2 regions of the Bacillus sp. YC2 genome follow, and region 2 is predicted to be linked to the other one. Evidence: a T-box and tRNA genes for the amino acid it is inferred to sense, from the RefSeq annotation. Region 2 holds a T-box; the other holds one or more tRNA genes.

Region 1 (14,849 bases), on a different contig from region 2:
CGCCGATGAAGTGGACGGCGCGGGCTTGTGATAGTGCTGATACCGCTTGTTTGAGTGTTTTATAGTCTGTGATGCCGGCAGTATCCTGGATGGCTTGGATGGCATTGCCTGCCGCTTTCTCAGAAATGGAACTGAGCGGCTCATTCGGCTGAATGTCTCTGTAGCCTTGGGCTGAAGGCTTTGCCAAGTCTCCTGCGATTCGCATTTTCAACTCTTGAAATCCTTTTAAGCCGAGTGATTTGCATAACCTGATAACGGCTGCTCCGCTTGTGCCGGCAGAGGCGCTGACGTCATGGACAGTGCTATCGGCCGTCTCATGGGGATGCTGTAAAATATAGTCGGCAAGCTTGCGTTCTGACGGGGGGAGCTTGTGCTTCATTGCCTGAATAATTGATAATCCGCCGTTGGCCAATTGCGTCTCTCCTTACATGGAATGATGGTGCTCAATGGCTTTGTCAATGAAGCCTCCTGCTTCTTTGAGCAATGCTGCGGCATGTTTTTCATCCGAATTGGTTTTCAGCATAACAATCGCTGTTTTGACGTGGAGATCGGCGGTTTCGAGTGTTTCTTTTGCCGTGTCGTACGGGGCACCCGTTATCGTTTGGATGATGCCGATCGCCCGTTCTTTCAGTTTTTCATTGCTGACATGGACGTCCACCATTAAGTTCTCGTACACTTTGCCGCTTTTCACCATGACGGCTGTGGAAATCATGTTCAAAATCATTTTATGTGCTGTTGCCGCTTTCATTCGTGTTGAGCCTGTAATCACTTCAGGGCCGACGATGACCTCGATGCTGTGATCAGCATAATTGCCAATGAGTGAATGTTTGTTGCATGTCAGTGCAACGGTTTTGGCGCCGATTGTATTGGCGTATTTCAGTACGCCTGCCGCATACGGCGTCCGCCCGCTTGCTGCAATGGCAATGACCGTGTCGTTTTCGGTAAGACCTATGGATTTTATATCGTCAGCTCCGGCTTCTTCGCTGTCTTCTATTCCTTCTGAAGCACGCAAAAAGGCGTCTGCTCCTCCGGCCATCAGACCGATGACTGTCTCAGGGCTCACGCTATAGGTAGGCGGACATTCAACCGCATCTAATACGCCGAGTCTGCCGCTTGTCCCTGCCCCCGCATAAATCAGCCTGCCCTTTTTCTGCAATGATTCATGCGCGAATTCGACTGCGGCTTGGATATCCGGAAGAACCTGCTGCACGGCTTCTGCGACTTTGTAATCCTCTTGATTGATGAGTTGAAGGATTTCCATTGTGTCTGCTTGATGGATAGAAGCGGTTTGCGGATTTCTTGTTTCTGTCGTCAGTTTGTGAATGTTCAGCCGGTCTGTCATATGTTTACCTCCCAAGTATTTATTACTTGAAGTATATGGGCTTTTGACATAATGTTTCAATAAAAATCGGTTTTTTGTGAAATAAAATTTCAAACGCTTTCATAAAAAATGATGCAAAATGTATTGTTCTCCAATCGGGCCGATTTTGCGGCGTCCTTTATCAATAAAGCCAGTTGTCTGGTAAAGGTGTTTTGCACGAAGATTGAATTGATTAACAGCGAGCACGATTTCATCACACCACGGGAAATAGCTTTTGACAAAAGCGGGAAGCTGCATCATAGCTTGTTTGGCATAGCCTTTTCCTTGATGCGGCGCGTGTAAGGACAGAGCGCTCAGCAAAATGGCAAAAGCATTGTTAGAATACGGGGATAGGGTCTCTTTGGATGTATGTAAAATAAAAAAGCCGACGGGACGGTCGCCGTTTAAAATGACTGCCGGATAACGGTCCCGGATGACGATGGCTTGTGTCAGGACATCCCGCGGGAGAGCGGAAAATTTCTTATCTTCTTCATTCAGGACGAAACCGTTCAGGTCGTCTAAGTGTTCCGGTTTATAGAAGGACAGAGTTACGTCCAAGGCAGATCTCTCCTTTATTACAATTGATCAAGCTCATTTTCTGATATAACGCGGCAGCCTGCCTGTTTTAAAAGGGCGGAAGTGATGCCGTCGCCGATTATTTTTTGGCCTGAGAATGTACCGTCATAGATGAAGCTGCTGCCGCAGGACGGGCTGTTTTCTTTTAGAATGACCGTGTCGGCCCCTATTTCTTTTGCGTACGCTAATGTTTTGGCCGCGCCGTCCATATATAAAGCTGTTACGTCTTCGCCTGATGCGGTTACGATTTTTGCCGTGCCGTTCAGCACGTCTTCGCCTGTGCCGCCGATAATTTCCGCCGGTTCGCGGGGAGTGGTGAAGCCGCCCAGAAGTTCGGGACAAACCATAACAGCTTTCTTTGCTTCCACAAGCCTGCGGATTTTTTTGGATGCGGCGTGAGAGCCGTTATATCTGCATTCAATGCCGCCGAGACAAGAGCTGACTAAGATCATCTGAATTGATTCCTCCAATATGCTGTGATAGATCTATCATAAAATAAATGGGAGGAGAGAGAAGAGTTTTTCAGTTAAAAAACGGGTAAAAAAGTTTGAAAATAAAAAAAATAAAATTCCTCTTTACAAATGGGGTACAACCTGTATATAATAACTTTTGTCAGCTCGAAGCAGACTTAACGGCCCGTTGGTCAAGCGGTTAAGACACCGCCCTTTCACGGCGGTAACACGGGTTCGAATCCCGTACGGGTCATATGGAGGATTAGCTCAGCTGGGAGAGCATCTGCCTTACAAGCAGAGGGTCGGCGGTTCGAGCCCGTCATCCTCCACCATATTTGCCGGCCTAGCTCAATTGGTAGAGCAACTGACTTGTAATCAGTAGGTTGGGGGTTCAAGTCCTCTGGCCGGCACTGTTTTTCAAATAGAATACGGAGGGGTAGCGAAGTGGCTAAACGCGGCGGACTGTAAATCCGCTCCCTCAGGGTTCGGCAGTTCGAATCTGCCCCCCTCCACCATTATTGGGCTATAGCCAAGCGGTAAGGCAACGGACTTTGACTCCGTCATGCGTTGGTTCGAATCCAGCTAGCCCAGTCACGGACACCTTTTGTTGAAAAGGGTGTCTTTTTTTCATTGCAGAATTACTTCGATTTCTGATTGTTCATCGGATATACTATTTTTAAGCTGCTGTTAAGGCAGTATATTCTGTATTTTCCATCTACACCCTGCCTGAAATTTGGTAAAATAAATTTATCAAAAAAATGAAACCTTTTAAAACAAACGACGTATACATACAGACCGGTGAAGGGCAGAGGTTAGATAAAACATGGAAAACATGATTAGAAAAAGAATCAAGCAAGTCAAAAAAGGCGATCAAAATGCGTTTGCAGACATCGTTGATCTGTACAAAGACAAGATATATCAGCTATGCTACCGCATGCTCGGCAATGTTCACGAAGCGGAGGATATTGCGCAGGAAGCGTTTATCAGAGCGTATGTCAATATCGACAGCTTCGATATAAACCGGAAATTTTCAACGTGGCTTTACAGAATTGCGACCAATTTGACTATTGACCGCATTCGTAAAAAAAAGCCTGATTATTATCTGGATGCAGAGGTAGCGGGAGCAGAGGGCCTGACGATGTATTCGCAAATTGCCGCGGACGGTGTGCTCCCTGAAGACGCTGTGCTGTCATTGGAGCTGTCAGACACGATCCAGAGAAAAATATTAAAGCTGCCTGACAAGTACAGAACGGTTATTGTATTAAAGTATATTGACGAACTCTCATTAATTGAAATCGGCGAGATTCTGAATATCCCTGTCGGCACGGTAAAGACAAGGATACACAGAGGCAGAGAGGCTCTTAGAAAACAATTAAGGGATCTTTAAGTGGGGTGATGAAATGAGCTGTCCTGAACAGGTTGTGCAGCTTATGCATAAGCATCTTGATGGAGATATCCTTCCTGAAGATGAAAACGTATTAAAACAACATTTGCAGTCATGCGAGAATTGCAAAAGGCATTTTCACGAAATGGAGAAATCCATTGCGCTCGTCAGGAGCACATCGCATGTCACAGCCCCTGCTGATTTTACTGCCAACGTCATGGCGAATCTCCCAAAAGAGAAGAAACGCGCTTCTGTAAAAAGATGGTTCAGAACACATCCGATGATTGCAGCCGCAGCGGTTTTTGTTATTTTAATGGGCGGCGGTTTTTTCAACAGCTGGCATAATGACCACAATTTCAGCGTGTCCAAACAGCCGAATCTTGTCGTCCAGAATCACACGGTTACCGTTCCTGAAGGCGAGACCGTAAAGGGCGATGTCACTGTGAAAAACGGCAAGCTGATCATTAAAGGAAAAGTAGACGGCGATGTGACCGTGGTAAATGGAGAAAAATACATGGCCTCAGCCGGACAAGTCACCGGGCAAATTGAAGAAATTAACCAATTGTTTGACTGGGTTTGGTATGAACTGAAATCGGCGGGCCAAGGTGCCATCAGCGCATTGGACCCAAATGGAGATGAGTAAAGCGAGTTTTCGCTTTACTCTTTTTTTCTATGTAAAATAAGCATCGGGCGGAGGCTCATTTCACTTGGGAAATCAAAATGTGGTATAATGAGCACGCTATGTGAAGTACATATGCTCATACAGCACAATCCATAACAAAACGAAATGACTGAATTCTTGGAGGACGAGGAAATGGCTTTTGAGGACATCCCATTTTTGCAATACCTCGGCAATGCCGTTGATATTCTCCTTGTTTGGTATGTGATATATAAATTAATCATGGTCATACGCGGAACGAAGGCGGTTCAGCTTTTAAAAGGAATCGTCGTCATCGTGTTAGTCCGGATGGCCAGTTCATATTTGGGACTCAGCACACTGCAGTGGCTGATGGACCAAGCGATAACATGGGGATTTTTAGCGATTATTATTATATTCCAGCCTGAGCTGAGAAGGGCGCTTGAACAGCTTGGCCGGGGGCGGTTTTTTTCAAGAAGCGGCACGCCCGTGGAGGAAGCGCAGCAGAAAACAATTGAAGCGATTACAAAATCCATCAGCTACATGGCGAAACGCCGTATCGGCGCTCTCATCGCGATTGAGCGTGATACGGGAATGGGAGATTATATCGAGACGGGCATTCCGCTTAATGCGAAGGTCAGCTCGGAGCTTTTGATTAATATTTTCATCCCGAATACGCCGCTGCACGATGGAGCGGTCATTATGAAGAATAACGAGATTGCTGCCGCGGCGTGTTATCTGCCGCTGTCTGAAAGCCCGTTTATTTCAAAGGAGCTTGGGACACGGCACAGAGCGGCCGTCGGCATCAGTGAAGTGACGGACAGCTTAACCATTGTTGTGTCTGAAGAGACTGGCGGCATCAGTGTGGCCAGAAACGGAGACCTTCACAGAGAATTGACGGAAGACGAACTGAAAGAAATGCTCGAAGCCGAGTTTAAGAAAAACGCCAGAGATACTTCTTCTAACCGCTGGTACTGGAGGGGCAAGAAAAATGGATAAATTCTTAAACAACCGCTGGGCTGTAAAGATCATTGCATTGCTCTTTGCGCTGCTGCTTTATGTTGCGGTTAACAACAACCAGGCGCCGACTCCGAAAAAACCCGGGGAATCTTTCTTTCCGACATCAACAACAGACGAGGCTACGCTGACTGATATTCCCGTAAAAGCGTATTATGATGAAGCGAATTACGTCGTCACGGGTGTTCCTCAGACGGTTAATGTCACTATCAAAGGTTCTACAAGCGCGGTGAAAAAGGCGAGACAGACGAAGAATTTTGAGATTTACGCTGATATGAATAACCTGAAAACGGGCACGCATAAAGTCGAGCTGAAGGCTAAAAACGTATCGGACGGCCTGACGATATCCATTAATCCGTCAGTCACGACAGTCACGATTCAGGAAAAAACGGCTGAGAGTTTTCCCGTTGACGTCGAATACTACAATAAAAGCAAGATGAAAACGGGGTATACTCCGCAGCAGCCGATCATCAGTCCGAAAAACGTGCAGATTACCGGTTCCAAAAATGTGATTGATAACATTTCACTTGTCAAAGCATCCGTGAACCTTGAAAATGCAGATGAGACGATTGAAAAGGAAGTGAAGGTGACTGTCTATGACAAAGACGGAAACGCACTTCCTGTTGATGTTGAACCGTCAGTGATTAAAGTGACCGTTCCGGTGGCAAGCCCCAGCAAAAAGCTCCCTTTTAAAATTGAAAGAAAGGGAAGCCTTCCGGACGGAGTGAGTGTCGCCAGTATCGACTCAAGCCCGAGCGAAGTGACGGTTTACGGCCCGCAGGATGTCTTGAATTCACTTGAATTCATTGACGGCGTCTCGCTTGATCTGAGCAAAATTGATAAGGATACGGACATAGACGCGGACATTCCGCTGCCGAAGGGTGTTACAAAGGTTTCACCTGAAAAAATTACGCTTCATGTTAAGGTGGACAGTGAAGACAAGCAGGATTTTGATGATGTCGCGATTAAGACGGTCGGACTGGGCAGCTCGCAGCAAATTGAGTTTCTCGATCCGAAATCGCAAACGGTCAACGTCACAGCCAAAGGCTCTCCGGACAATATTAAGGCATTGAAGAAATCAGATATTGAGCTGTACGCCAATGTCTCAGACTTAAATGACGGAGAGCATTCAGTAAAGCTTGAAGTGAACGGGCCGCAAAACATCACATGGTCCCTGTCAAAAAAGACCGCCAAAATAAAGCTGACATCAAAGAAAAGCATAAATTCAAATAAAAATGACGGCAGCCCCGCCAATTCCGATCATCAAAACGGCAGCAGCGGAGATACAAATGACAAAGACAAAAACCAGGAAGACGACACTGACAGCGATAACAATAAAGGTCAAAACCAGGATCAAAATCAAGACCAAAATGAAGACGGATCAAACGCTGGTTCTTCTTCAACAGAATGAAAAAGGAGCGATACAAAATGGGCAAGTATTTTGGAACAGATGGTGTAAGAGGTGTTGCCAACAGCGAGCTTACGCCAGAGCTGGCCTTTAAAGTGGGGCGTTTTGGCGGGTATGTCCTGACAAAAGACAAACAGCGCCCGAAAGTACTGATCGGCCGCGATACACGTATCTCCGGACATATGCTGGAGGGAGCCCTTGTCGCCGGACTTTTATCAATCGGAGCTGAAGTCATGCGTCTCGGCGTCATTTCCACGCCGGGCGTATCCTATTTAACGAAGGCAATGGATGCAGAGGCGGGCGTCATGATCTCCGCCTCTCATAATCCTGTGCAGGATAACGGAATTAAGTTCTTCGGGGGTGACGGCTTTAAGCTTTCTGATGAGCAGGAGGCAGAGATCGAACGCTTGATGGACGAACCGGAGGATAAGCTGCCGAGACCGACTGGTGCGGAGCTCGGGCTTGTGAACGATTACTTTGAAGGCGTTCAAAAATATCTGCAATTTTTAAAGCAGACTGCCGACGAAGATTTCACCGGCATTCATGTAGCGCTTGATTGCGCCCACGGGGCTACGTCGTCCATCGCGACACACCTGTTTGCTGATCTGGACGCGGACGTGTCCACAATGGGAACGTCACCGAACGGATTAAATATTAATGACGGCGTCGGTTCTACGCATCCGGAAGCGTTAAGTGCCTTCGTCAAAGAAAAAAAAGCCGATATCGGCCTTGCGTTTGACGGAGACGGCGACCGTCTGATTGCCGTTGATGAAAAAGGAAACATTGTCGACGGCGACCAAATTATGTACATATGCGCAAAGTATTTAAAATCAGAAGGACGCCTGAAGGATGATACAGTCGTATCAACCGTGATGAGCAACCTCGGTTTCTACAAAGCGCTTGAGAAAGAAGACATCAAGAGCGTTCAAACGGCAGTCGGCGACCGCTACGTCGTGGAAGCGATGAAAAAAGACGGGTACAATGTCGGCGGCGAGCAGTCGGGACATCTTATTTTCCTTGATTACAACACAACCGGCGACGGCCTTTTGTCAGCGATTATGCTGGTCAATACATTGAAGGCATCCGGAAAAACCCTTTCAGAGCTTGCGGATGAAATGAAAAAATTCCCGCAACTGTTAGTGAATGTGAGAGTGACGGATAAATACAAGGTTGAAGAAAATGCTAAGGTGAAGGCTGTTATTTCTGAAGTGGAAAAAGAAATGAACGGCGATGGCCGGATTTTAGTGCGCCCTTCAGGCACCGAGCCGCTCGTCCGCGTGATGGCAGAAGCGAGAACAAAAGAACTTTGTGACGAATATGTCACAAGAATTGTGGATGTCGTGCGGACAGAAATGGGAGCGGAGTAGCGAAGTTTATAAACAGAGAGCGAACAAGACAAGCAGGATTGGCATAAAATGATAGTAATACATGATGCCAAGGGCAGCAAAAAATAATTGACCGTCCTTGGCACATGTTGTAAAATCAAGCTTGTTCAGCCTTTGTTTTTCATTCTCAGGAAAGGCGGCATTGTTTGTTTGCATCTTTATAATTATAGCGCCCGAACTAAGCGCCCGAAAAACGGCTTAGTTGACGAGGATGGAGGTTATCGAATTTTCGGCGGATGCCTCCCGGCTGATTTATGTTAGATCACAGCCGTAAGGATTTCTTCAAACCGGAGAGGCGACTCTCCGAACAAAGAGAAATCACATGATCTTCCAAAAAAACATGTGGGAGGGGACGATGGAAAGTCCCCTTGTTATCTGACTTTCTTCGTCTCCTTTTACACCTTTAGGAGGAAGAAAATATGTGTGGAATTGTAGGTTATATCGGTCAGCTTGATGCGAAAGAGATTTTGTTAAAAGGATTGGAGAAGCTTGAGTATCGCGGTTATGACTCTGCCGGTATCGCTGTGGCGAACGAGCAGGGCGTGCATGTGTACAAAGAAAAAGGCCGCATCGCCGACCTTCGTGAAGTGGTGGATTCAACTGTTGAATCTCAAGCAGGAATCGGCCATACACGCTGGGCGACTCACGGCGAACCAAGCTTCCTGAACGCTCACCCGCATCAAAGCGCACTCGGCCGCTTTACACTTGTTCACAACGGTGTGATCGAGAACTATGTTCAGCTGAAGCGCGAATACCTTGAAAATGTTGAACTGAAAAGTGATACAGACACTGAGGTAGTCGTTCAAATGATCGAGCAATTTGTGACTGGAGGACTCGAGACAGAAGAAGCGTTCCGCAAAACACTTACCCTGTTAAAAGGCTCTTACGCAATTGCGTTATTTGACGGTGAAAACACAGACACCATTTATGTCGCAAAAAACAAAAGTCCTCTATTAGTCGGCCTTGGAGATACATTTAACGTCGTGGCATCTGACGCGATGGCTATGCTTCAAGTAACGAATGAATATGTGGAGCTTTTAGACAAAGAAATGGTCATTGTGACAAAAGACGAAGTCGTGATTAAAAACCTAGACGGTGACATCATGACACGTGCGTCTTATATCGCTGAGCTTGACGCCAGTGATATTGAAAAAGGCACTTACCCTCACTACATGTTAAAAGAAACGGATGAGCAGCCGCTTGTGATGCGCAAAATCATCCAAACGTATCAAGACGAAAACGGCAAGCTTGCCGTGGCGGGCGATGTCGCTGACGCCGTAGCGGAAGCGGACCGCATCTATATCGTGGCATGCGGAACAAGCTACCATGCAGGCCTTGTCGGGAAACAATATATTGAAATGTGGGCAAACGTACCGGTTGAAGTGCATGTAGCGAGTGAATTCTCTTACAACATGCCGCTTCTGTCTAAGAAGCCGCTTTTCATCTTCCTTTCTCAAAGCGGAGAAACAGCGGACAGCCGCGCCGTGCTTGTTCAAGTAAAAGCGTTAGGGCACAAAGCGCTGACGATCACAAACGTGCCGGGATCAACACTTTCCCGTGAAGCGGACTACACGCTGCTTCTGCACGCAGGCCCTGAGATCGCCGTTGCTTCAACAAAAGCCTATACGGCCCAAATTGCCGTCTTAGCGATCCTTGCGTCCGTAGCAGCAGAACGTAACGGCGTTGACATCGGCTTTGACTTAGTTAAAGAATTAGGTATCGCTGCAAACGCCATGGAAGCCCTCTGCGACCAGAAGGACGAAATGGAAATGATCGCGCGTGAGTACCTGACTGTTTCAAGAAACGCTTTCTTCATCGGCCGCGGCCTTGACTACTTCGTATGTGTCGAAGGCGCGCTGAAGCTGAAAGAGATTTCTTACATCCAAGCGGAAGGTTTCGCAGGCGGCGAGCTGAAGCACGGAACAATCGCTCTGATTGAAGAAGGGACACCGGTCTTTGCGCTGGCGACACAAGAGCACGTCAACCTAAGCATTCGCGGAAACGTGAAAGAGGTTGCGGCACGCGGAGCGAACACATGCATCATCTCGCTGAAAGGCCTGGACGACGCGGATGACAGATTCGTTCTGCCGGAAGTCAATCCTGCGCTTGCTCCGCTGGTTTCTGTTGTGCCATTGCAGCTGATTGCTTATTATGCTGCGCTGCATCGCGGGTGTGATGTTGATAAGCCGAGAAACCTTGCGAAGAGTGTTACTGTGGAGTAAAATAAATTTGTTTGTCCAGTTAAACTGCGGTTTTTAAAATAAAGTCGTACCGTTTGTAAAAAGTTGAACGGTTTCACCCCTTTGGATATGTTGAGCCAAAGGGGTTTTTAGTATGAATATTTTATTTAAATTAGAGGAGGGTTTGACTTCGATTAACTAAAGTCATTGTTTGGATAAAATTAATAAAGTTTGATTAAAAATAACCTCTTGATTTAATTCCTCCCAGAGGTTGCTTTTTGTGTTTTTAAATATAGCCATCGTTAACACATAGTTTTCTATATGTAAAACTTTTTTACGGGTATAGTTTCTTTTTGCATTCTATTAGCCATCGGTATTTTTCTATCAAAATTGGTCGCCGTTTTGGCGTATTTTTCGAGAGGAGATCTTTTCGATACTTTTTTATTTTAAAGTCTTAATATAATAAATACTAATTATAGGAATTTAAAGAATTTTTTAGGTTTAAATACAAAATTCCCCTTACTTCGACAAATGCAATCTGGTATTATCGGAGCGCATGGAAGATATGTCTATAGACTCTATGCAAAATTGAGAGGAGGTTTTACTTATGAAAAGAAACCAAAAAGAATGGGAATCTGTGAGTAAAAAAGGCCTTGCAAAACCAGGAGGGACTTCGATTGTGAAGGCTGCAGGCTGTATGGGCTGTTGGGCCTCGAAGAGTATTGCTATGACACGTGTTTGTGCACTTCCGCATCCTGCTATGAAAGCAATTTAACATTTGAGAATAGGGGGTAGAGCATATTTGCTTATACTCCTTATTTTCTCTTAAGGGGGATTTTATATGTTAAATGATCGTGTTAAAGATTTTGATTTACCAGAGTTAGCGGTTCATTTACAGCCTCATGGTGCTGTAATGATTGATAGAAAAAGTATGTTTTATTTTAGACTCAGTGGACGTGGAGCACAGTTGGCGTTTCTGTTATCAAAAAACAAAAACCTCCACAAAACGGCACGCATTTGGGAAATTATGAAAAAAGAAGAGATGAGTGCTGAACTATTAAAAGAAGAGCTTAGTGCCCATCCATTTACGGAGGCTTGGACACAAGGGCTGTTAGATCAGCCTTTACATGTTTCAGGTTCGCTAGATTCATATTTACCTATTAGTTGTACCTTGCAGTTGACAAATGCTTGTAATTTAAGTTGTTCATTTTGCTATGCCAGTTCAGGTAAACCATATCCGCAGGAACTATCTAGTGAACAATGGATATTGGTTATGCAAAAGCTAGCATCCCATGGGGTTGCTGATATTACGCTGACCGGGGGAGAGGCAAAGCTGATCAAAGGGTTTAAAGAATTAGTCGTTGCTGCAAGTTCGTTGTTTACCAATGTGAATGTATTTAGTAATGGATTGAATTGGCGAGATGAAGAAGTAGAATTACTTAGTCACTTAGGCAATGTTTCTGTACAGATTAGTATTGATGGTATGGATAATACGCATGACCAATTAAGAGGCAGAAAAGGCGGCTTTAAAGAAAGTATGAATACCATTAAAAAATTATCTGAAGCAAACATTCCAGTGATTGTTGCTATGACCATTAATGAATCCAATGCTGGTGAAGTATCAGATGTGGTGGAGCAATGTGCCAATGCGGGTGCTTTTATCTTTCGTGCAGGAAAAACGTTATCTGTTGGACGTGCGACAGAAGGCTATAAGGCTTTGGATATTGATTTTGAAGAAATGGTTCAAATGCAGCTTAGGGAAGCACGTCATAAATGGGGAGATCGCCTGAATATAATTGATTGGGAGAACGAAGAGAGTTCTTTCACAACAGATTTTTGTACACCAGGATATCTTGCTTGGTATATTAGAGCAGATGGATACGTAACTCCTTGCCAATTAGAAGATTTGCCACTAGGGCATATTTTAGAAGATAGCATGGCGTACATTGGTTCACCTGCTCGTTTGCTTCAGTTAAAATGTGAAGCTAAAAATTGCAAATGTATAGGGAAAATTGAGCTATCTGAACCGGACTTGCCTTTTCAAAAAGAAGTCAAGGCAGGGATTCAGGAATGAATAGTCTATCATTTGTATTCTGGAGTATTTTAGCAGTTGTTGGATTACTGTTATTTATTAAATTTAAACCTCCAACAATTGCTTCACTACTCTTAAGCAAAGATGAGGCAAAAGAAATAAGCATTCAATTTATAAAAGAGTTTGTTGGGATTGATGTAGAGAACTGGGATTTTTATTCGGTATATTGGTATGACCACGATACAGTGAATAAACTTCATCACTTAGGCATACTTAAGAAAAATAGAAAGGTTTTATATGATGTTGGGTTGGTCGAATCATGGAGAGTTCGTTTCGTTCACCAAAATCAATCATTTGTAGTTGGTGTCAATGCCAATCGAGAAATCACTTTTTTTTATGCGGATGTTCCGAAAAAGTCTCTTTCGGGGAAGTTAGAACAAGTTTCTCCAGAGACATTCAAGCAGAGGTTAATGGCTTCGCCTGATGGACTTTGGTCTAGAGCAAACATTACAGGTACTGGTAAAAAGGAAGAGGATTTTCGAGAGATCAGTACTTATTGGTACATAGCGGAAGCGGGAGATATTCGGCTCAAGGTGACAGTTGAATTACAGGGCGGCCGAATTTCTTATATTGGGACTGAACAAGAAATACTAACTGATCAAATGGGTAAAGTCATTCGAGATGAACAAGTGGAATCGACATTCGGAGTATCTGGTATGTTGGGTTCAGCTGCAGCGATGGTCCTTGCGATTCTCATCCTTGTATTTATGGATGTTCAAACAAGCATAATCATCAGTTTTGTTCTGGGTTTGTTGATTATAATATGCCAGTCATTGACGCTAAAAGAAGATATTCAATTGACAATTGTAAATGCTTATGATGCAAGAATGAGTGTCAAAACGGTCAGTTTGTTAGGTGTTTTGTCTACACTTCTTACAGGATTATTAACAGGATTTGTAGTATTTATATGTTCATTGGCAGGAAATGCACTTGCTGGTGATTTTGGATGGAAAACGTTTGAACAACCATTGGTTCAGATTTTCTATGGAATAGGAGCAGGGCTCATTAGTTTGGGAGTGACTTCTCTGTTGTTTAACTTATTGGAGAAAAAGCATTATTTACGAATTTCTCCTGAGCTTTCTAACCGAACCGTCTTTCTATCAGGTTTTACCTTTAGGCAAGGATTGAATATGAGCATACAAAGTTCGATTGGAGAAGAGGTCATCTATCGGCTGTTAATGATTCCAGTCATTTGGTGGATGAGTGGAAATATCATCATCTCCATCATTGTATCTTCCTTTTTATGGGCGGTGATGCACCAAGTAACTGGATATGACCCGAGGTGGATACGTTGGCTGCATCTATTTATATTCGGCTGCTTTCTGGGAGTTCTCTTTATCAAATTTGGTTTTATTTGTGTATTAGCAGCTCATTTCATTCATAATTTAGTACTCGTCTGTATGCCGCTGTGGCAGTTTAAGCTTCAGAGACATATGCATCATGATAAGCCAAAGCATACTTCACTCTAATGATTAGGAGAAGATTTGATGCAATTGATGCAAGTACAAAATTTAAGCAAATGCTATCGGAATGGTGATGGGATTGAACATTTGTCTTTCTCAATACAACGAGGAGAAATCGTGGCGCTACTGGGGCCAAATGGAGCTGGAAAAACAACGACAATTCGATGTTTGACAGGTCTCTATAAGCCGGATAAAGGAGATATCCTCATTGAGGGTTCTCCTCCAGGGCATATAAATGTTCAGAAAAAAGTCGCGCTTATTCCTGATCAGCCATATCTGTATCCCGCTTTAACCGCTGCTGAACATATTCAGTTCAGGGCCAGAGGATATCATCCAGGTAAAAAGGATTTAAAAGAAAGGGTTTATCATGCATTGAAGGAAGTGCACTTGGAGGAGAAAGCAAACCAATTGTGTGGTCAGCTGTCAAGAGGCCAAAAACAGCGGGTTGTCTTGGCGGGGGCGATTGTTCAAGACGCTTTGCTGTATATATTAGACGAACCGACTGTGGGCCTTGATATCCCATCAAAACAGTGGCTATCTAACTGGTTAAAAACCAAAACCAATCAAGGATGCTCAGCATTTGTATCAACTCATAGTCTAGAGTTTGTGTTAGAGACAGCTGACAGGGTGATATTAATCAGAGACGGCAAACTCATGCAGAGTTTGAATGTTCCTCAATTCGAAGATGAACAAGCGGAATGGAGAAAAGAAGTGATTCGTCTTCTGGGGGAATGGTCAGATGAATAATATCATTTCTTTTTTATGGCTTCAGTCAAAAAGGCGTTTTGTCAGTCAAGGTCAGGAAAAAAAAATGCCTTTTTTGATCATGCTCCTTTTTGTTGGGGCTATCGGATTTCAAGTAAGTTTTGTTTCTAGATCTGCGACATGGGATATG
Region 2 (14,849 bases):
AGGGAATGCTTCTTTCATTAATTTAAAGGCTTCAAGCATGATGTAAGCCGCAAGCACCAGGCCTATGACCGGGTCAAGTATGTACCACTCCGTTAAAGCAACAAACAGAAGGCTTACTGCAACGCCTAACGATGTGTACACGTCCGTCAGTAAATGCAGGGCATTTGATTTCATGGCCACGGAGTTGACCTTTCGGGCTTCTTTTCCCACCATTTTCGATACGACAAAATTAATGACCGCCCCTGCAAGCATCACAATGATCCCCAATACAGGCAGGTGAACAGGCTCCGGGTTCACCAATTTCTGCACGCATTCATAAATCATCCAAATACCCGCCGCAAAAATTAAAATCGTCTCAATGGTCCCGGATATATTTTCCACTTTTCCATGCCCGTACGGATGCCCGGAATCAGCAGGCTTTTTAGAAATCCTCACAGAAATAAAGGCGATAAAGGCAGCTATTAAATCTAAAAAAGAATGGATGGCCTCAGAAAGAATCGCCACCGAACCGGTTAATATTCCGACGGCTATTTTAAGCAATACGACCAAAGAATTGCTTACCACTGATAAAAAGGCAATTTTAGAGGTGTTTTCCACCATGATCCTCCTCTTCTGTTTCCATGAACATATCGTATCAAACCTTATTTGTGTGGGTCTACAGCAACGTTTTTCACAACAGCCATACATGTAACTCGCCCTAAAATATGTTGGAAAGCAACAAAAAATAGGCTTCCATCCATTCTGAAAGACCCTATAACACGGTCCCATTGACAAAAATAACCGCTTACATTATAGTGGTTTAATGAATAACCACTACGGAGGTTTTTTATGGAGGATGTACTGAAAGAATTACAGAAATTCGGTTTTTCTCAATATGAATGCAAGGCATATATCGGTTTATTAAAACATTCACCTATTACAGGTTATGAGATAAGTAAACGGTCCGGCGTCCCTCGCTCAATGATTTATGAGGTATTAGGAAAGCTGGTTGATAAAGGCGCTGTCCATATCGTGCCTTCTGATCCGGTTACATACGCTCCGTTAGCGGGAAGGGAATTAATTGACCGGCTGCGGCACGATTTCGAGAGCTCCTTCGGCTATCTTGAGGAAAAACTATTGGCGCTTGAAAGCGAACAGGAAATGAACGTCATCCGCCGCATCAGCACCAATGACCATGTAATCAATGAAATGAAAGATATGATTGAAAAGGCAGAAGAAGAGCTGTGGCTGTCCGTTTGGGAGCAGCAGGTTCCTTTTATTCAAGAAGCCATTAACAAACGCGTCGCAGAAGAATTGCCCGTCTTTTCGATTGTATTCGGCCCTCCGGAGATGAAGATCGGGCTTACGACACATCATAATATGTCTCCTGAAGTGGCTGAAAAACGCATGGGCGGGCGGTTAACAATTGCCGCCCGCGATAATAAAGAAGTATTGATCGCTAATTTTTCTCCTCAGACAAATGCGTGGGCCATCAAATCAGAAGATCCCGCCCTCGTTCTCGTCGCCATGGAATACATGAGGCACGATCTCATGTTTGCGGAGCTTGTGAAAGAGGTTGGCGCTGAAAAGGTAGAAGGGCTGATGAAACAAAATCATTCCTTATTTCATGTAGTAACTGGAAATCGGTTCATTTAATGTGAACCGTATTTTCTTTGATTTTTTCATTAGTAGTTATCATTATAATCTCTAAAAAAAGGAGCTTACACAATGATTAACACGGAAGTTCAAAAAACGGTTTCACAGGAAATCAATGATGATACTTTTTTACAAGGGGTGAAGGATTGTGTTCCTACATTGCTCGGCTATATGAGCATCGGCTTTGCTTTCGGCATTGTAGGAGTTTCCTCTCACCTTAGTATTTTGGAAATCTCTTTATTATCCTTGTGTGTATATGCCGGGGCTGCTCAATTTATTATTTGCTCGCTCCTTGTGTCCGGGAGCCCGATTTCAGCCATTATTTTAACGACGTTTATCGTCAATTTGCGTCATCTTTTACTGAGTCTGACCCTCGCGCCGTATTTTACGAAGTACTCTTTAACGAAAAACATCGGGTTCGGCATTTTACTCACAGACGAATCATTCGGGGTGGCGATTAACAGGCTGGCTAAAAACGGCAAGCTTTATGACAAGTGGATGAACGGCCTTAATCTTACAGCTTATCTGTGCTGGGTGATCTCTTGCGTGCTGGGGGGGCTGCTCGGGCAGTGGATCTCCAATCCTGAAGCGCTCGGTTTAGACTTCGCATTGCCTGCCATGTTTGCGGCGCTGTTGGTGCTGCAAATACAGACGGCCGCATCAGAAAAGCTGAAGCACAATCTTTCTTTGATTGTCTGCATGGTGATTTTTATGATCTTATTATCCTATGTTGTTCCGTCACATGTCGCTGTTATCGTCTCAACCGTGATCGTCGCAACTATCGGGGTGGTGACGGATAAATGAGCATCAGTATGCAAATGATCTGGATTATACTTGGCTGCATGATTGTTACGATCGTGCCTCGCATTCTGCCGTTTATATTTGTGCGGAACATCCAAATGCCGGAGCTGGCATTAAAATGGCTTTCTTTTATTCCGCTTTGCATCCTTACCGCCTTGGTAACCGAAGGCATGATCGTGAAAACAAATCACGCTTTGGCCTTTGATTGGAAATCAATCATTGTTCTTATCCCGACATTGCTATGTGCGATGTGGACGAAAAGCTTATCGGTCACTGTGATAACAGGGGTTGTGCTTATGGCCGCCGTCAGACTGATATGGTGATGGAATATATTCAATAAGCCCCCATTTCGTTAAATGGGGGCTTATTCTTTAAACGCTTACATACAGGTTATGACGTCGTCTCTTCCTCTTTTTGCTCCGATTCATCTGCAGGGGTGTCGGCCGTATTGTTTTGCTGCTTTTCCCAATAATCCCTTTGCAATCTTTCTTTAGCGATGGTGCACATGAAATTCACGGCGCAGCGCTCCTTCCCGATATTTGTTTATGTTTATACCGTGTAATGTACTCATTTCCCGAAACGGTATTCACAAAACATAAAAAACAGCCTGCCGCGGAAAACGGCAAGGCTGCTGTTCGTTTTAGTAAGTGATCAGGAAGTATTTTTTCTTTCCGCGGCGCAGAACGGTAAATTGATCTTCGATGCGGTCCTCTGCAGAAAGAATATGGCCGATATCTGTTTGGCGCTCGCCATTAATGTAAACGGCTCCGTTTTGAATGTCTTCGCGGGCTTGCCGTTTAGAAGGCGACAATTTCGATTCTACGAGCACGTCTACTAAAGCAGATTCTTCATTGCGGTCTTTTTCAAGCGAAGGCACGTCTTTGAAACCTACCTTGACGTCTTGAGCGGACAGCTCTTTAATATTGCCGCTGAACAGCGCTTGAGAGATATGAACGGCCTGCTCCAATGCTTCACGTCCGTGAACAAGAGCCGTTACTTCTTCCGCAAGGCGTTTTTGCGCTTCCCTTTTCTCAGGAGCCGTCTCGGTTTTTTCAGCGTATTCTTCAATTTCCTCTTTTGATAAGAACGTGAAGTATTTTAAGTATTTAACGACATCGCGGTCATCTGTATTGATCCAGAATTGGTAGAACTCGTACGGCGACGTTTTTTCTTTATCAAGCCAGATCGCGCCGCCTTCCGTTTTACCGAATTTTGTACCGTCTGCTTTAGTGACGAGCGGAATGGTGAGGCCGAATGCTTTCGCCCCTTCTTCTTCCGATTTTCTGATCAGCTCGAGGCCGGCCGTGATGTTGCCCCACTGGTCACTGCCTCCGATCTGCAGCTTGCAGTTCTTTTCTCTGTACAGATTTAAGAAATCGTAAGACTGCAAAATCATGTAGCTGAATTCCGTGTAAGAAATACCGGATTCAATTCTTGAGCTGACGGTATCTTTCGCAAGCATGTAGTTGATTCCGAAGTTCTTTCCGACATCGCGAAGGAAATCAATGATGCTCATTTTTCCGATCCAATCAAAGTTGTTTGCCATTACGGCGGGGTTTTCCCCTGAATCAAAATCTAAAAATCGTGAAAGCTGATTTTTAATTTTTTGCGACCATTCTACAACGATATCCTGAGTATTTAACGTGCGTTCCGCTTTTTTTCCGCTCGGATCGCCGATCAGTCCTGTCGCGCCCCCAACAAGCGCAATCGGATGATGGCCTGCGAGCTGGAAGCGGCGCAGCGTCAAAATCGGCAAAAGATGGCCGATATGGAGGCTGTCAGCCGTCGGATCAAACCCTGAGTATAAACGCATTTTTTCTTCGTTCAGCTGTTTGTTCAGCCCTTCCTCATCTGTCATTTGCTGTATTAAGCCGCGGAAAGATAAATCTTCTAATAAGTTAGTCATTTTGTCTGCTCCTTTTTTATGAAATAAAAAACGCCCCTTCGTTTACACGAAGGGACGATATAATCGCGGTACCACCCTACTAATAAAAGCCTTTAGAGGCTCCTATCACTCTTCTTGATAACGGACGGCGTCCGTTCTTTCACTACTGAAAGCCTTTAGGCGGCTTTGTTTGCAAAAGCGGTTCATGAGTGTATTCGGCATATCTTATGTGCTGATTTTCACCGGCCATCAGCTCTCTGGAACATTCGGATACCCTACTTGTCTCAATCTCAACCTTTTCCTATTTAGCTTACTCATTTTTAACATAAATAAAATATGATGTCAACTGCCTTTAATCTTCCATCGTGGACAAGTCGCCTGCGGGTAAATTCAGCTCCCACGCCTTCAGCACCCGCCGCATGATTTTCCCGCTCCGTGTTTTCGGCAGCTTATCTTTAAATTCAATTTCCCGCGGCGCGGCATGGGCAGCGAGCCCCTGCTTCACAAAGAGCCGGATTTCTTCCTTAAGCTTATCGGACGGCTCGTGCCCTTCTCTGAGCGCGATGAAGGCTTTAATGATTTCTCCGCGGACAGGATCGGGCTTACCGATGACACCCGCTTCGGCGATTGCCGGATGTTCCACAAGTTTGCTTTCGACTTCAAACGGACCGACCCGCTCACCCGATGTCATGATGACATCATCAACTCTGCCTTGGAACCAAAAATAGCCGTCTTCATCCATGTACGCTGAATCTCCGGAAACGTACCAGCCGCCGGGCATGAAATAAGAATCATATTTTTCCTTATTATTCCAAATGGAAGCCATCATGGACGGCCAGCCCTTTTTAATGGCGAGATTCCCCATGCGGTACGGCGGGAGCTCGTTTCCTTGGTTGTCGACGATTGCCGCTTCAACACCCGGGATCGGTTTTCCCATTGAGCCCGGTTTTATTTCCATACAAGGATAATTACAGATCAGCTGTCCGCCTGTTTCCGTCATCCACCACGTATCATGGATGCGCTTGCCGAATACTTTATGCCCCCACTTAATAACCTCCGGATTCAGCGGCTCACCGACACTCAGTACGTGACGAAGGGAAGTAAGGTCGTATTTGGCCGCCATTTCATCCCCCGCTCCCATGAGCATCCTGAAGGCCGTCGGGGCGCTGTACCATACGTTGACACCAAGCTTTTCAATCGTGCCGTACCAGTTTTCCGGGCTGAATCTTCCGCCGACGATCACATTCGCCGCTCCGTTCAGCCACGGAGCAAAAATACCGTACACAGTTCCGGTCACCCAGCCGGGATCTGCGGTGCACCAATAGATGTCGTCTTCTTTAAGATCAAGCACCCATTTGCCTGTCTGATATTGCTGGATTATGGCTTCATGAACGTGAAGCACTCCCTTAGGCGTTCCGGTAGATCCGGACGTATAGTGGAGCAAATAGCCGTCCCTTCTGTCCATCCACTCAATTTCTAGCTTTGTGCTTTCCTTTTTTGCCGCTTCGTCATAATGAATGACCTTATCGCCGGCTGTCCCGGAACCGCCTACGATGAAGATATGCTGCAAGTCAGGCAGGCTGTCGGCCGGAATCCGTTCCGCCAGCTCAGGCGTTGTCACGACCACTTTTGCCTGGCTGTTTAACAGGCGGTCTTTTACGGCCCCCTCCATAAACGCTTCAAATAAAGGGCCGGCAATGGCGCCGATTTTAATCGCGCCGAGCATGATAAAATAGAGCTCCGGCGAGCGCGGCATGAAAATAAAAACGCGATCCCCTTTTTCCACGTTTCCATACCGTTTCAGTACATTTCCGGCTCTGTTGGATTCCTCCATCATTTCTTTAAAAGTGTATTTTTCTTCCCGCTTTGGATCCTGGTAATAAAGCGCCACTTTGTTTTTGCGAAATGATTCGGCATGGCGGTCAATCGCTTCGTAAGCGGCATTCAGCTTCCCTGTTTTATGCCAGGAAAAGTCCGCTTCGACTTCTTTCCAATTGAATTGACGGTATGTTTCTTCATAATTTTTTAAGTGATAATTCCCCTTCTCCGCTGGCAACGCTTTCAAATTCATGCAACATCCCCCTTTGCGTAACTATAGACCTTATTATAGTAGAAGTTCACAGTTTTCTCAATTTTTAAAATATAAATTGTTCCGCTATTGAAAACGCTTTATATTTTGTTATGCTTAAGGGAGACATGTTTTTATTAAGAATCGACAGGCGGTGAATCAGTGAAACATCATAAAACATACCATTCTTCAGACATTCAGACAGCAGCCGGCTCTCTTTTGATAGAAGGGCCTGTTCCTCCAGAGGACTTAGCAAAATATGAGTTTCATGAAGGTCTGACAGCCTTTCGCCTTCCTCACGAGCAGCACAAAGCGTTAATTGAGATAGCCGGGCTTCCCGAAGGACGGATTATTATCGCCAGAGACGGGCAGACCATAATCGGCTATGTGACATATTTATACCCTGATCCGCTTGAAAGATGGTCTGAAGGGAATATGGAAGACCTGCTTGAGCTCGGCGCAATCGAGGTCGCACCGGGATTCAGGGGCTGTTCCGTCGGAAAAAACCTGCTGACAGTCAGCATGATGGATGAACAGATGGAACGGTATATCATCATGACCACGGAATATTACTGGCACTGGGACTTAAAAGGGATGAATAAAGATGTATGGGCCTACCGAAAAATGATGGAAAAGATGATGAATGCCGGGGGCCTCGTCTGGTTTGCAACGGATGAACCTGAAATCAGTTCCCACCCGGCGAATTGTCTGATGGCCCGCATCGGAAAGCACGTCAGCCAGGATTCAATTGAACAGTTCGACAGGCTTCGTTTTTATCAGCGTTTTATGTATTAACTGACATAGACAAAGGGGATAAAAAGATGATTGCAGAACAAATCATGAAACGGGACGTCATCACCGTCACAAAAGCGGATTCCATTGAAACGGCCATTCACAAAATGAAAACGCATCATATCCGCCATCTCCCGGTCACAGACGAAGAACGGCATGTAATCGGTATAGTGACCGACAGGGATATCAAACGGGCAAGCCCGGGCATCTTTGAACAGAAGCATCGGAGCACTTTTCTCACAAACAGGGTAGAAACCATTATGGAAGAGGATGTCATCTGCGCTCATCCGCTTGACTTCGTTGAAGAAATATCGGCATCTTTTTATGAGCACGGAATCGGCTGTCTGCCAATCGTTATGAATCAGAAGCTTTCAGGCATTCTGACCAAAACGGATGTACTGCGCACGTTTGTCCGGCTGACAGGCGCGGGACAGCCGGGGTCACAAGTTGAAATCAAGGTGACTGATATCACAAAGAGCCTTGCTGACATCAGCTGTATGTGCCGTGATCTTCAGCTTCATATCCTGAGCGTGCTCGTCTATCCTCATGATGCTCCAGCATCAAATATACTCGTCTTTCGCATTAAGACAATGAACCCGCTTCCTTTTGTCCGCGCCGTTCATGAAGCGGGATATCACGTCTTGTGGCCGAAGAACTTGAGGGATCAGCTATGAGAGACAGTGTCTTTATTTACTCGCCTTCTTATCAAACTTATCAGTTTCATCAGGAGCACCCGTTTAATCAGCAGCGAGTGCTTTTGACATATGACCTGCTTCAATCGCTGCATGCATTTGAAAACGGAGATATCGTTCCTCCCCGTATGGCATCAAAAGAAGAGCTTTCTCTCGTTCATACGGAAGATTACATACAGGCCGTGGAACTGGCCGGGGCAGGACAGCTCCCGGTTGCAGAAGGAGAAAGCTACGGGCTGGGCACAGAGGATACACCCGTTTTTGCCGGTATGCATGAAGCGGCATCACTTCTGGTCGGCGGAACCTTAACCGCGGCTGATTATGTCATGACGGGACAAGCCAGACATGCCTGCAATTTAGGAGGCGGCCTTCATCACGGCTTCCGCGGAAAAGCGTCGGGCTTTTGCATCTATAATGACAGTGCCGTGGCTATTCAATACATCCAAAAAAACTATGGAGCAAAAGTGCTTTATATTGATACGGACGCCCACCACGGTGACGGTGTTCAATTTACGTTTTACGACAGCTCCGATGTCTGCACCGTTTCTTTTCACGAAACCGGACGTTATTTATTTCCCGGAACAGGGCAGGTGCAGGAAAAGGGAAGCGGCCAAGGCTACGGCTATTCCTTTAACATTCCGCTGGACGCTTTTACTGAGGATGATTCTTTTCTTCACGCTTACCGAACAGCCGCCTCCGAAATTGCGGCCTTCTTTAAGCCGGATGTCATCCTCACCCAAAACGGAGCGGATGCTCACTACTATGATCCGTTAACGCACCTGTCCAATACCATCTCCATTTATCGTGAAATCCCCCGGCTTGCCCATTCGTTAGCCCACCATTACTGCAGCGGAAGATGGATAGCAGTCGGCGGAGGGGGCTACGATATGTGGAGAGTCGTCCCGAGGGCGTGGAGCCGCATCTGGCTTGAGATGAAAGGAATTGACCCGGGAGACTGCATACCGCAGGAGTGGATCAATAAATGGCAGAAACATTCTCCCGTCACTCTGCCCGCTTTTTGGAATGATCCGGACCATTTATACCCGCCGATCCCCCGCAAAGAAGAAATCACCGAGAAAAACGCACGAACCGTAGAAAAGGCGCTCTTTGCCATTCGGTCTGAGCGCCGGCATAAAACAAATTAAAAAACGACCTCTTCATAAGGTCGTTTTTTTAATGACAATTTCCACGCGGCGGTTTTCCATCATATGCCCGGCTGTTTTGTTATCTTTCACCGGCTTTGTATCCGCATATCCGACGGAAATAAACCGTTTAGCGGGAAAATCCTCTTTTACGGTAAAGTACTGAATGACGCTCGCGGCTCTCGCAGATGAGAGCTCCCAGTTCGACGGGTACTTAAAGGTGGAAATACGCCGGCTGTCCGTATGGCCTTCTACCTGTATCGCATTCGGAATCGTTTTGAGCAGCACTGTAATCTGGTGCAAAAGAGGCTCCGCATTTTTCAGCACCTCTGCTTCGCCTGATTGAAACAGGACGGCTTCCTGTAACACGAGAACCACCCCGCGCTCATCACGTTTGGCCGTCATTTTCGAGTGCAGATGATGAGTTTTTATGTATGTTTTTACGTTTTGCAACAGCTTATCTTGTTCGTCTTTGCCGGTTGCAGCGTGTGATGATGCCGATTCAGCATCCTGTCTGCTCCCGCTGCTGTGAATGGACTTAACGGCTGAATTGAATTTTTTTGAGTCAATTTGCGACATGGAAAAAAGTAATATAAAGAACACCAGAATCAGCGTGATTAAATCAGCAAACGTCACCATCCATTTTGGTGATGCATTGCTTTTTTCCGTTTTGCTTCTTCGTTCAAACCGTTCTTTTCTAAGCTTCATGGACAGCGCCCTTTTTCTTGTTCACAGGCTGTCCTTTGCGCCAATCTTCCCTGGAACTGAAAACGACGAGCTGGCTTTCAAGGTTGCGGGGATTTTTTCCGGATTGTATACCGACAATTCCCTCAATCATCACCTGTTTGATGAAAATCTCGCTTTCCGTCTTTTCTTCAAGCTTTGCTGCAATCGGAATAAAAACCATATTGGCAAGCAGCGCACCGTACAGCGTCGTCAATAGCGCAACCGCCATATTCGGTCCAAGCGTGCCCGGATCATTTAAGTTTCTAAGCATCAGCACAAGCCCGACGAGCGTTCCGATCATTCCCCATGCAGGCGCAAAATCCCCGGCTTTTTCGAAGACACGCCTTCCTTTTCGATGCCTTTCTTCCATTGCAGCGATTTCAGAATCCATCACAAGGCGGATCGTTTCCTCATCCCAGCCGTCTATCGCAAGCAAAAGCCCCTTTTTTAAGAAAGGGTCCTGTATGTCACGCGCCTCTTCATCAAGAGATAATAACCCCTGTCTGCGCGCTTTTTCAGAAAGCCCGACGAAGACTTTGACAAGTTCTTTGACATTGTCGTCCTGGCGGGAAAACACCTGTTTTAATACCGAAGGCGTTTTCTTTAAATCGCGCGGGGGAAAACTGATAAAGACAGCCGCACAAAGCCCGCCTGTTACGATTAAAAAAGAAGTCAGATCCAGGAAAGAGCGAATGCCCGTGATTCCCGAGCCTAAAAGAATGCCGATTGCGACAATGACGCTTCCTAATACAAATCCAACGGGTGTCAGGTAATCAAAACGTTTCATATCTTCTCCTCACTCAAGTAAAAAAGCAAGGATTCACCCCTTAGAGTGAAGCTTGCTTTTTCCGTTTTTCTTATGACTTGGTTGATTGTCTTAATTCAATGCGGTGAGGCAATTCGACAATATGCTCCTCAACAGGCTCTTTGTTCATCAGCTTTGTCAAAAGTCTCATGGCCACGGCACCGATATCGTACGTAGGCTGCACGACTGTTGAAAGCTGAGGGCGGACCATCAGGCTTAATCTCGTATTATCAAAACCGATAATATCAAGGTCGTCAGGTATTGACAGGCCTTGGTCTTGAGCCGCATGAATAATGCCAAGCGCCATTTCGTCCGTCGCAGAAAGAATCGCCGTCGGTTTTTTATCAAGGCTCATTAAGCTTTGAAGTGCTTCCATACCGGAATCATAGGTGTAATCGCCTTCGGCTGTGAATTGTTCGTTAAACGGAATACCCGCTTCTTCAAGCGCCCGTTTATAGCCCTGAAGTTTTTTCGAGCGGTTAATCGGCTCTGCCATCGGCCCGGAAACAAACGCGATGTCACGATGCCCTTTTTCAATGAAAAGCTTTACCGCATCATAAATCGCCTGCTCATAATCAATGGCAACAGAAGGCGTTTTTCCCTGCTCTTCCACTGAAGCCGCAAGCACGATCGGCACAGGAGAACGTTTAAATTCCTCTACATGCTCGTCCGTAATATTGCCGCCCATAAACACGATGCCGTCCACTTGCTTGCCGAGCATCGTATTTAACAGGTGCAGCTCCTTCTCAAGGTTTTGGTCTGAGTTGCTTAAAATAATGTTGTATTTGTACATCGTTGCAATGTCTTCAATCCCGCGCGCAAGTTCTGAATAGAAAATACTTGAGATATCCGGGATGATAACGCCGACCGTAGTCGTTTTTTTGCTTGCCAAACCTCTCGCCACTGCATTCGGCCGGTAGCCGAGACGGTCAATGGCTTCCAATACTTTTTTTCTGGTTGTCGGTTTTACATTCGGGTTGCCGTTTACGACGCGGGAAACAGTCGCCATACTGACATTTGCTTCTCTGGCCACATCGTATATCGTAATGTTGCTCATACTGAAACCACTCCTTTTACTGGATACACTTATCCTTATCTATAGCATAAACACTTTATGTAAAGAAATGTCGTACGATTTCGCATTCTGTCGTTTATGATTGTAAGCGTAAGTCAGTAGTGTACATTATTTTTCATTATTCATCAAATTTAAATACTTCTCATGAAATTATACACGTTTTTGCCAGCAATGAAAACGTTCACTTCATTTTATAATTAAATAAAATGAAGAAATAAAAAAGGCCGCACAAGGCGGCCATTAAAGAACGAACACTGTATTATGCTTTTACTTTCACCATCGGCTTTAATTCATTCAGCCATTTTTCGAATTCAGGAATATCCATTTGCTGCGCAGAGTCGGAAAGCGCAACGGAAGGATCAGGGTGAACCTCAGCCATAACGCCGTCAGCGCCGATTGCAAGCGCAGCTTTCGCTGTCGGCAGCAAGAGGTCGCGGCGGCCCGTTGAATGCGTAACGTCAACGAAGACCGGTAAGTGAGTTTCCTGTTTCAAAATCGGCACTGCAGAAATGTCTAATGTGTTTCTCGTTGCTGTTTCGTACGTTCTGATTCCGCGTTCACAAAGGATAATCTGGTCGTTTCCTTGTGACATGATGTATTCAGCCGCATTGATGAATTCTTGAATCGTTGCAGCAAGGCCCCGTTTTAACAGAACCGGCTTTTTGACGGAACCTGCAGCTTTCAGCAATTCAAAGTTTTGCATGTTCCGTGCACCGATCTGAATGACGTCAATGTAGTCAATGGCTTGCTCTATATGAGCCGGCGTAACGATTTCACTGATAACAGCGAGATCATATTCATCAGCGACGCGTTTTAGAATTTGAAGACCTTCAACGCCGAGGCCTTGGAAATCGTAAGGGCTGGTACGCGGTTTGAACGCGCCTCCGCGTAAAATTTTAATGCCTTGTTTTTTCGCGGCCGCGGCTACCTCCGCCACCTGCTCATAGCTTTCTACGGCACAAGGTCCGACGATAAATCTTTGATCGCCGTCACCGACTTTTTCGCCTTTAATGTCCACAATGGTATCTTCTGCTTTTTTCTTCCGGGAGACGAGCAACGCTTTGCTGTGATCCTCTTCTTGAAGCTCCAGTCCGGCTTTGAAAATTTCTTTGAAAATGTGCTGAATTGTTGAGTTTTCAAACGGGCCGTCGTTATTTTCGATAATGTTATTAAGCATTGTGCGCTCTCTGACAGGATCAAATCGGTTGACACCCTGCGCTTCTTTCGCTTTACCGATTTCTTTTACAACGGCTCCGCGTTCATTGATTAATTTCAGAATTTGTAGATTTAGTGAGTCTGCCTGCTGTCTTAGGGTCTCTAACTCCGTGTTGCTCATCTTTTTCATCCCTTCTGTGCAATTGTTTTATTTTAATGGTTAACATGCATCTTACTACAGTTATGCGAAAATAGGAATATGAAATAATAAATTTTTTCACATTTTACTTTACTGCAAAAACGCTTTTAAGCTTTTATGCGTTGAAGTAATGTATAATGCTATCCTACATGATATGCCTGAAATGTTCAATAGTTTTTCAAAAAAAAAACCGCCAGTTTTATCCGGCGGCTTACAATTAAGAAAGATGCTGCTCAATTGCGTTTTTTGTAATTTGTGAATGGGAGGCGTGCCATTTCACTTCTCCGTTTTGTATGACGAATACTTGCGGGCTTTCGTGTTTCACGCCGTATGTTTCAGCGATGTAGTCAGAAAGCGGCCGGCTTTCCTGTACCTGAAGGTAGCAGGAAGGGACCTCTGTATGCTCCGACGCAAAGGCGTCAAATTCGTGAAACGCGGCTTGACTGATCGGGCATGTTACGCTGTGTTTAAAAAACACAAGGGTGTTTTCTTTTTCAGCAGCGTTTTTGAATTCTTCCTCTGATGATATCAGCTGTTTTGTCATGTTAGTAACACTCCTTATTGAAGATCAGCGATTGATTTGGCCGGCCTTTTCTTGAGCGTCTTCCGCTTCGTCTTTTATGCCGTCTGCCGCACTCTGCATTTCGCTTCTCGTCTCTTCGGTTTTCTCATTTAGTGTGCTCTTTGAACGGTCTTTTAAGTCCTTCACTTTATTCATAATCTGGCCGGACTGGTCTGCAACAATCTGCGTGATATTTGATGTCTTATCTTTTGCGATGCTGACGTACTGAGAGCCTCTTTCTTTCGCATCGGCTGTCATTCTGTCCGTTTTATCTTTTAACGCTGAGGCCTGGCTGCCGAGATCGTCGCGCAGCTCCTTCCCTGATTTAGGCGCCAAAAACAGAGCTGTTGTCGCGCCGACAATTCCCCCGATCAGAGTCCCGATTAAAAAATCCTTACTATTGATTCCATCTTTACTCATTATGATTCCTCCTTAGTGGATTTTTCTTATGGTTAAAGCGATGTTTTTTTCTTCTGCTTCCACTTATCCCAAATCTCCATGGCGGCTTGGCTCCAAGTGACAACCTGATTAATCTTATCCTGATTCTCTCTTACCGAAGCCGAAACGGAACCGGCTGCCTGTTTTATGGATGTATTGAACTGCTGAACGGAAGTTCCCACTCCCTGTACAGCATGGACAACCGTATTTAATTTCTCTGATTTTTCCTGAATGTCCTCCGCAAGGCGATTTGTTTTATGTAACAGCTCTGCGGTTTCTGCGGTGATCCCTTTCATCTGCCCCTCAAGGCCGTCCAAAGTAGATGCTACGTTGGTTAAGGTCACCTGCAAGGACTTTAATGTTTTCGACAGATAAATGACAAGAATAAGAAATGCCACTGCGATGAGTGCGACGCTTAAGTAAAGAATGATGATCATCTAATACCTCCTTATTGCAGGATATAATGGTATATACCCAATTGTTAAAATCATAAACATATATAAAGGGCTTGTACATATAATTATTCTCCGTTTGTCACTGAATCCCTTTGCAAACAGCACAAAAAAGCAGTGAGAGACCCACTGCTTTTTCGTTACGCTATGACGTTTTCATAGGCCCTCATATATTTTTGAATGTCTCCGGCGCCCATAAAGATCAGTACAGCGTCCTTATGTGCTTTTAAAACGGTTGTATCATTTTCTTCAATCAGCTTTGCGTTATCTATTTTTTCCTGCAGATCCGTGATGGTCAGCTTGCCGACATTTTCACGGGCAGAACCGAAAATATCGCACAGATACACACGATCTGCGGCGCTTAAGCTTTCTGCAAACTCATCAAGGAAAGACTGCGTCCGTGTAAAAGTGTGCGGCTGGAA

What was found. The T-box of region 2 lies ahead of tyrS (tyrosine--tRNA ligase). A T-box ahead of a tRNA ligase gene usually reads a tRNA of that ligase, here a tRNA-Tyr.
Region 1: it encodes a tRNA-Tyr, which carries the amino acid that the T-box ahead of tyrS (tyrosine--tRNA ligase) is inferred to sense. The anticodon was not compared.

What each region holds. Positions count from the first base shown of each region.
Region 1 is NZ_JAHXDO010000006.1:19,566-34,414, forward strand. It holds gene KY305_RS11425 (MurR/RpiR family transcriptional regulator) at 1-412, opposite strand, end outside; gene murQ (N-acetylmuramic acid 6-phosphate etherase) at 425-1,342, opposite strand; gene KY305_RS11435 (GNAT family N-acetyltransferase) at 1,442-1,918, opposite strand; gene KY305_RS11440 (2-thiouracil desulfurase family protein) at 1,936-2,388, opposite strand; tRNA gene KY305_RS11445 (tRNA-Glu) at 2,570-2,641, shown strand; tRNA gene KY305_RS11450 (tRNA-Val) at 2,645-2,720, shown strand; tRNA gene KY305_RS11455 (tRNA-Thr) at 2,726-2,798, shown strand; tRNA gene KY305_RS11460 (tRNA-Tyr) at 2,819-2,903, shown strand; tRNA gene KY305_RS11465 (tRNA-Gln) at 2,908-2,979, shown strand; gene sigW (RNA polymerase sigma factor SigW) at 3,212-3,775, shown strand; gene rsiW (anti-sigma-W factor RsiW) at 3,789-4,415, shown strand; gene cdaA (diadenylate cyclase CdaA) at 4,587-5,408, shown strand; gene cdaR (CdaA regulatory protein CdaR) at 5,401-6,837, shown strand; gene glmM (phosphoglucosamine mutase) at 6,855-8,201, shown strand; gene glmS (glutamine--fructose-6-phosphate transaminase (isomerizing)) at 8,639-10,441, shown strand; gene skfA (sporulation killing factor) at 11,007-11,174, shown strand; gene skfB (sporulation killing factor system radical SAM maturase) at 11,241-12,473, shown strand; gene skfC (sporulation killing factor biosynthesis protein SkfC) at 12,470-13,960, shown strand; gene skfE (sporulation killing factor ABC transporter ATP-binding protein SkfE) at 13,979-14,701, shown strand; gene skfF (sporulation killing factor system integral membrane protein) at 14,694-14,849, shown strand, end outside.
Region 2 is NZ_JAHXDO010000005.1:85,483-100,331, reverse strand. It holds gene KY305_RS10330 (cation diffusion facilitator family transporter) at 1-600, opposite strand, end outside; gene KY305_RS10325 (TrmB family transcriptional regulator) at 829-1,635, shown strand; gene KY305_RS10320 (AzlC family ABC transporter permease) at 1,708-2,439, shown strand; gene KY305_RS10315 (AzlD domain-containing protein) at 2,436-2,759, shown strand; gene sr7p (small protein SR7P) at 2,827-2,952, opposite strand; gene tyrS (tyrosine--tRNA ligase) at 3,077-4,342, opposite strand; T-box leader at 4,390-4,622, opposite strand; gene acsA (acetate--CoA ligase) at 4,674-6,392, opposite strand; gene KY305_RS10300 (GNAT family N-acetyltransferase) at 6,552-7,184, shown strand; gene KY305_RS10295 (acetoin utilization AcuB family protein) at 7,211-7,855, shown strand; gene KY305_RS10290 (acetoin utilization protein AcuC) at 7,852-9,018, shown strand; gene motS (flagellar motor protein MotS) at 9,031-9,723, opposite strand; gene motP (flagellar motor protein MotP) at 9,713-10,528, opposite strand; gene ccpA (catabolite control protein A) at 10,599-11,603, opposite strand; gene KY305_RS10270 (bifunctional 3-deoxy-7-phosphoheptulonate synthase/chorismate mutase) at 11,881-12,957, opposite strand; gene ytxJ (bacillithiol system redox-active protein YtxJ) at 13,193-13,519, opposite strand; gene KY305_RS10260 (YtxH domain-containing protein) at 13,544-13,957, opposite strand; gene KY305_RS10255 (DUF948 domain-containing protein) at 13,990-14,412, opposite strand; gene murC (UDP-N-acetylmuramate--L-alanine ligase) at 14,568-14,849, opposite strand, start outside.